3 regions of the Paenibacillus sp. 23TSA30-6 genome follow, and region 1 is predicted to be linked to each of the others. Evidence: predicted binding sites of a transcription regulator. Region 1 holds the regulator's gene; each other region holds the start of a gene.
What was found. The regulator LexA, encoded in region 1, represses DNA repair genes until DNA is damaged. The targets are predictions, from matches to a motif close to CGAACATATGTTCG.
Positions count from the first base shown of each region.

Region 1 (2,279 bases):
CGCTGTACCAAGCTGTCTATATCCAAATTCTGTCCCCTCCATATAAGCAAAGATATAATACACTTTGACATGTAGAAAAGAGCTTGTCAAGGTTCCCTCATTACGTTCCCTGACAAGCTCTAATCGTGACAGATCAGAAATGCGGAAGCTTTAAAACCTGGCCCGCCTGCACTCCCCGATCTTCCAGTCCGTTAATCCGAACAATTCCTTCTATATATACCCGTGTATCCATTCGTTCCGGTTTATGATTGGAGGCAATCTGCCACAATGTATCCCCATGTTGTACAATAAGTTTGGCCACCTCTTCATTCGAAACAGAAGGAGCCGCGAATACCGTCAGTACACCTGCACCCGCAATCCAGGCAACGATAACCAGAATAAGAAGTTTGGACAGGAGACTGTTGGAAATGGTCCGTACAAGCTGCGCCCTTCTCTCATTCCGGACATTTTGCATCTTTTCTAAATTCATTGGAAAAACACTTTGATATGTGCTATATTTCATCATTGGCTGCGTCCTCCAAACGTTTGTTCTTATGTTTTTTCACAATATAACACGAACATTTGTTTTGTTCAATAGAAAAGAGAACAAAAGTTCGTAATTATTTTTAGGGATTATTTAGAACTTATGTTTGTACGAACGGAGGTTCTATGCTATAATTTTCCCAAACGTTACTAAATGGGGTTGATACGGTATGTCTAAGATTTCAAGCCGCCAGCAGGCCATTCTTGAATTTATCCGAAATGAAGTGCGTCTAAAGGGTTATCCCCCTTCTGTACGCGAAATAGGTGAGGCTGTCGGATTGGCCTCCAGTTCTACGGTTCACGGTCATTTGGATCGTCTGGAGAAAAAGGGACTGATTCGTCGTGATCCAACGAAACCACGGGCTATCGAGTTACTCGGCCAAGACGAATCGGATAACAGCAACTTGATTAATTACTCTATTAGTCGTGTTCCGGTCGTCGGCAAAGTAACAGCCGGTCTGCCTATTACAGCAACAGAAAATATTGAAGATTACTTTCCTCTTCCCCAACATTTTGTTGGTGAGGATAAAATATTCATGTTATCTGTTGTAGGAGAAAGCATGATTGAGGCTGGTATTGCCAACGGAGACTATGTCATTGTACGTCAGCAGCAGACAGCCGATAACGGCGACATTGTCGTCGCCATGACGGACGAGGACGAAGCTACTGTTAAAACTTTTTACAAGGAAAAAGATCATATCCGACTTCAGCCGGAAAATCCGGCCTTTGAACCGCTTCGTCTGACGCACGTCAGTATTTTGGGCAAGGTTGTAGGACTCTTCCGGGACTTCCACTGATTTTTCATTTTTCAGCCTCGTTATTCTTTTCGCTACAACAAAACCGGCTGCCCATAGCAAGCCGGTTTTGTATTGATCTTATGTACATAGAATCTAACCTCACTACTATCCTTTTCCCTTTTGATAGCCCATGGATTAATCGGTATATATCTGCAATCTGCAATTACTGTTCTGCTTATTGGCGGATCAAAAATAACTTTGTAATTATTTTAGATAAATATGGTATATTAATATTTATAGTTTTATTAAGGAGAATTAAATGAAAAAAATTATAATTTCAGTGTTTATTGTGACTTTTATCGTAATAGGTTTTACAGCTCCAACAATGGATTATGTGTATGCTGAGGAGAATTCAACCAGAACAACCTTTGATCGCATTCATTACATACAAATAATTATCCATTTTAAATCATTGGGAAAGCAACTTGAAGCTGTACTTTCCGAAAGAAATAACTACCCAGAGGACAGTCCAAAATATAAAGAGCTTTCTGAACAAATGAATCACATTCTTGAGCAGGAAACATATTACCAGAAAAAACTTAAAGCCCTTTATAGTAAGTAATATACTTCTCCCCGTTTGTTATCTTCACTTTTTATCATTTTGCTCGTGCTGATCTGCTGTAACTTTTCCTACAACGTAAAGTTGGTAAGGATAAGGCAGGTAAGCACGAGTTTTTTTGCATTCCTTACCTTTATACTTTATTAGTTTCTGAATAACAGGGTCATAGGTAATAGCTTCTTTTTGGTTTTAATAGATTTATGCTGATACATTGTTAGTGCTACTGACATATGAATAAAGTAGACCTTAGCAAAGGAGATATGCAGATGATCAAAAATAGAGTCAAAACGTATAAGCATCGTATTGGTAAGAACAAATTTCTGGTCGTAAAAGTCTTTCAAGCCGCTGCTGCCGAAACAAGAAGCGGTAACGCACTAGCCACCAATGCATTGAACATCAAA
Region 1 covers NZ_SLTL01000006.1:179,990-182,268, forward strand. Annotated here, with positions in the region: gene E0698_RS07675 (DUF896 domain-containing protein) at 1-26, opposite strand, end outside; gene E0698_RS07680 (LysM peptidoglycan-binding domain-containing protein) at 134-502, opposite strand; gene lexA (transcriptional repressor LexA) at 693-1,319, shown strand; gene E0698_RS07690 (hypothetical protein) at 1,579-1,881, shown strand; gene E0698_RS07695 (hypothetical protein) at 2,145-2,279, shown strand, end outside.

Region 2 (2,279 bases), on a different contig from region 1:
CACAGACAGACCCGACCATTGCTCCTTATGCCAAGGAGGGAGAGGTCACAATCCGTATATCCACCAAGGCGGTCAGCGAGAGCGAGGCACTGATCAAGCTGGGGGTTACGGAAGCAGAAATTCAGCAGCGTCTTTCGGAATACATGTATGCGAGCGAGGACGTCACGCTGGAGAAGGTTATTGTGGATTTGATGTCTAATCGCGGACTGACTGTTAGCGCGGCGGAAAGCTGCACAGGTGGAATGCTGATGGAGCACATCACTTCCGTTCCTGGCAGCTCAGTTATGTTTCAGGGCGGTATCGTGTGTTATTCCAATGAAATGAAGAAGAAGCTGCTCAACGTGCCTCATGATTATTTGGAGGGGGACAATGCGCCCGGCGCAGTAAGCGAAGAAGTAGCCCTTGTACTTGCGGAGCAGGTAAGAATGGTCACGGACAGTGATTTCGGACTCTCGGTTACAGGTGTAGCTGGACCCGGATATTCTGAGCGGAAGCCGGTTGGTCTGGTTTATATCGGCATTGCCGAGCGTGATAAGGAGACTGAGGTATACGAGCTGAAGCTGGGCGGGAATCGTGAAACGATCCGGTTGCGGTCTGTTAAGGCAATCCTGTACAGATTATGGCGCAGACTGGTGGAAAATGAAAAGCTCTCTTAAGGAGCTGTATACGACGCGAGTTTTCATAGAGTTGTTTTAGATAGACGATTAATGGTATAATCATATTATCGGAAGAACCGTTGCAAAAGCTTTTTTGCCTGCGGTTCTTTTTTTGATTTAAGAGACAGATGGAAGTATAGATGAGAACCGACCAAACAAAAAAAACGAATGTATGTTCGAAAAAATGCTTGGCAAGCGTGTCAAAACAAGGTATTATTAAACTACAAACAATGAAGGATGTGAGTTTATTGTCAGATCGTCGTGCTGCGCTGGATATGGCGCTCCGTCAAATAGAAAAGCAATTCGGTAAAGGTTCCATTATGAAGTTGGGTGAGTCCACCCATATGCAAGTGGAAACTATTACCAGTGGTTCGATTGCTTTGGATATTGCGTTAGGAACGGGCGGCTTCCCGAGAGGCCGAATTATTGAGGTATATGGACCAGAATCATCCGGTAAAACAACGGTAGCTCTTCACGCTATAGCAGAGGTACAAAAAACAGGCGGACAAGCCGCTTTTATCGACGCCGAGCATGCTCTTGATCCGTCGTATGCCAGCAAGCTGGGTGTCAATATTGATGAGTTGTTGCTATCGCAGCCAGATACAGGAGAGCAAGCACTTGAGATTGCCGAAGCGCTTGTACGTAGTGGAGCGGTAGACATTGTTGTTGTTGACTCTGTAGCGGCACTCGTGCCAAAAGCGGAGATTGAAGGTGAAATGGGAGATTCCCATGTTGGTCTTCAAGCCCGTTTAATGTCACAGGCATTGCGTAAGCTGTCCGGTGCTATTAACAAGTCGAACACCATTGCTATCTTTATTAACCAATTACGTGAAAAAATAGGTGTTATGTTCGGTAACCCTGAAACTACACCAGGTGGACGTGCTCTGAAATTTTATTCTACAGTTCGTTTGGATGTCCGCCGCATTGAAAGCTTGAAAAACGGTAATGATGTTGTTGGTAACCGCACACGTATTAAAGTGGTGAAGAACAAAGTCGCACCTCCTTTCCGTCAGGCGGAAGTGGACATTATGTACGGCGAAGGCATCTCCAAGACAGGCAGTTTGATCGACATTGGTACGGAGTATGACATTGTCGATAAGAGCGGAGCTTGGTATTCCTATGAAGGTGAACGACTAGGTCAGGGACGTGAAAATGCGAAGCAATTTTTGAAGGAAAATCCGAACATTGCTAGCACGATCGAACAAAAAATTCGGGTGGCCAGCAATTTGATTACGACGGTAGCTCCGCCGACAGAAGAAGAGTTGGCACAGCAAGCCAAGGAAGAACAGGAATTGCTGGAGCTTGAATAAAGCTTGGTGAATCCTGGTTTGTGAACTGGAGCCAGGGGTTATGGCACAGCCGTTTGAATAGCATGATTCTGATGCCCTGCACAGTTGTGCAGGGCATTTTTGCATCGAATGTGGCCTGCGTGTCAGCTACATTTTACTTTTGCGTGGCGGGCGTTCTCAGCTTGCTTTCGTGAATATCAAAGTGAGGGAAGCACATTGCAATTGGAAGATGAAGGTGAACACACTTCGAAGGAAAATGAGCAGCAAGGCATTTCCCTTTTTCCTGATCATGAGGAATTGATGATTACGAGGGTGGAACAGGGGCAGGGTAGGA
Region 2 covers NZ_SLTL01000002.1:130,602-132,880, reverse strand. Annotated here, with positions in the region: gene E0698_RS02440 (competence/damage-inducible protein A) at 1-656, shown strand, start outside; gene recA (recombinase RecA) at 905-1,966, shown strand; gene E0698_RS02430 (regulatory protein RecX) at 2,162-2,279, shown strand, end outside.
Region 2: a site for LexA is predicted at 822-835, ahead of recA (recombinase RecA). Genes of this name have one in related genera too.

Region 3 (2,279 bases), on a different contig from region 1:
CTATAATCCAGCCTCACAAATTACGGTGCGTGTGATGTCCTACGAGCCGCTGGAAGCGATGGATCAAAGCTTTTTTGCCAAACGCTTCCGCGATTGTCTGGAGCACCGTGAACGTTTTGTGACCGGGGGAGACGCGTATCGGCTGGTATACGGCGAGGCTGATTTTTTACCCGGGCTGATTGTAGACCGTTTTGGCGACGTGTTGGTTGTACAATTATTAACGCTCGGCATGGATCGCCGCAGGGATGAAATCAGGGATGCACTCGTTGAAGTGATTGGCCCTGTCGGTATATATGAGCGCAGTGATGTATCCATCCGTGAGCTGGAAGGACTGGAACAGACCAAAGGGCCTTTATATGGCGACTGCCCGCGTCATGTCGTGGTAACGGAAAATGGTTTGCGTATCAAGGTCGATATTGTAGAGGGCCAAAAGACAGGCTATTTCTTCGACCAGCGTGAGAATCGTGCGGCGATTGCTCCACTGATGACGGGCTGGGGAGGACGCAGCGGAATTACGCTGCAGGAAGTAGCAGCAGAGCAGGGTGACGCTGGCACAGCGGTCATGAAGCCTGTGAACAAAAGCGGCAAGGTTGTGGAGTTCCCATTCTGGGATGGTGCAACCGTGCTGGAGTGCTTTTCACATACGGGAAGCTTTACGCTTAATGCCTGCAAATACGGTGCTAAAAAAGTAACCTGTCTTGATATTTCCGAGCACGCAATTGAAAGCGCACGGGATAATGTCAAGCTGAACGGTTTTGAGGAACGCGTCGAGTTTGTCGTGGACGATGCTTTCCAATATTTGCGCAATCAGGTTAAAGGCGCAGAGGAACGCACCGCGCGGGCAGGGGGAAAGGGAGATACTTCCAAGCCACTCACAGCAGGGGGCGGACGTACCTTTGATGTAGTTATTCTTGATCCACCAGCCTTTGCGAAAACAAAGAATGCGGTCAAAGGAGCTACGCGGGGATATAAGGATATAAATCTGCACGGGATGAAGCTGGTCAATGAGGGCGGCTATTTAGTGACTGCGAGCTGCTCATTCCATATGCGGCCGGAGCTGTTTCTGGACACGATTAAAGAAGCTGCGGCAGATGCCGGAAAAATCCTCCGTCTGGTGGATTGGAGAGCGGCTGGCAAAGATCATCCCCAAATTCTGGGTGTGGAGGAAGGCCATTATTTGAAATTCGCTATTTTTGAGGTGCGTAGCCGGACACAACTGTAGAATTCATACACAGTTAACCGCCTTTTGGTAGCGGAATAAGTAGATTAGGCTCGTTTTATCCATAAAACAGTCCTGTAGAGAAGGCATGCACCAAGCCAAACCTGCGGGACTGTTTATTTTTTGAGGGAGGATAAAATGCTACAAGATGGCAAACGTACGTTCTTTTCTCCCTTGCCTCATATGCTATACTGTTTAATAGATTGTTGTTCGTTGGAAAGGAGGCCGCATCATGTCGGTCCGTTTGTTAATTGGCCGCTCAGGCAGTGGAAAAAGCACGTTAATCCGTCGTGAAATGACGGCTATGCTACGCAAGGAACCGCTAGGTAAGCCTATGCTGTTGCTTGTGCCGGAGCAATCGTCATTTGCTTCCGAGCATGCGCTGCTTACAGAAGCCGGAAACGGTATTCAGGGGACGGTGCGTGCACAGGTCATGGGATTTCATCGTCTTGCCTATTTGGTCATGCAGGAAACCGGGGGTTCGGCGCTGGTACCTGTGACGGAGGAAGGCAAGAAGATGCTTTTATATAAAATTATTCGTCGTCGCAAGGATGAACTGAGTTTATTTAAGGATTCGGGAGACCAGTTGGGCTTTGTAGATCGGTTAAATACGCTGTTTACGGAGCTGAAGCAGTACGGGAATGATACCCGGCCTGTACCGGAGCAACTGGAGAGAATGAATGCGGCGGGGGAATCGACTCCGATTTTGCGCGGCAAGCTCAAGGATATCAGTCTGATCTATGAGGATTTTGAAAGAGAGCTGGCGCTTAAATATATTGACGGCGAGGATACGCTGCGTATGCTGGCGGAGCAGATTGCTGAGTCGTCCATTGTACGTGGAGCGGATATTTGGATGGATGGCTACCGCAGGTTTACGCCGCATGAATACAAGGTGGTTGAGCAGCTTATGCTACACGCTTCTTCGTTGACGGTCGCGCTGACCTGCAATCGCAGCTACGAAAGTGGACAGCTTCCGCATGAGCTGGATTTGTTTCATCCTTCGGCGGCTACCTATGTAAAGCTTAAAGGGATGGCGGATGAGCTGATGATGGAGACGCAG
Region 3 covers NZ_SLTL01000052.1:9,882-12,160, reverse strand. Annotated here, with positions in the region: gene E0698_RS25265 (class I SAM-dependent rRNA methyltransferase) at 1-1,222, shown strand, start outside; gene addB (helicase-exonuclease AddAB subunit AddB) at 1,452-2,279, shown strand, end outside.
Region 3: a site for LexA is predicted at 1,372-1,385, ahead of addB (helicase-exonuclease AddAB subunit AddB). Genes of this name have one in related genera too.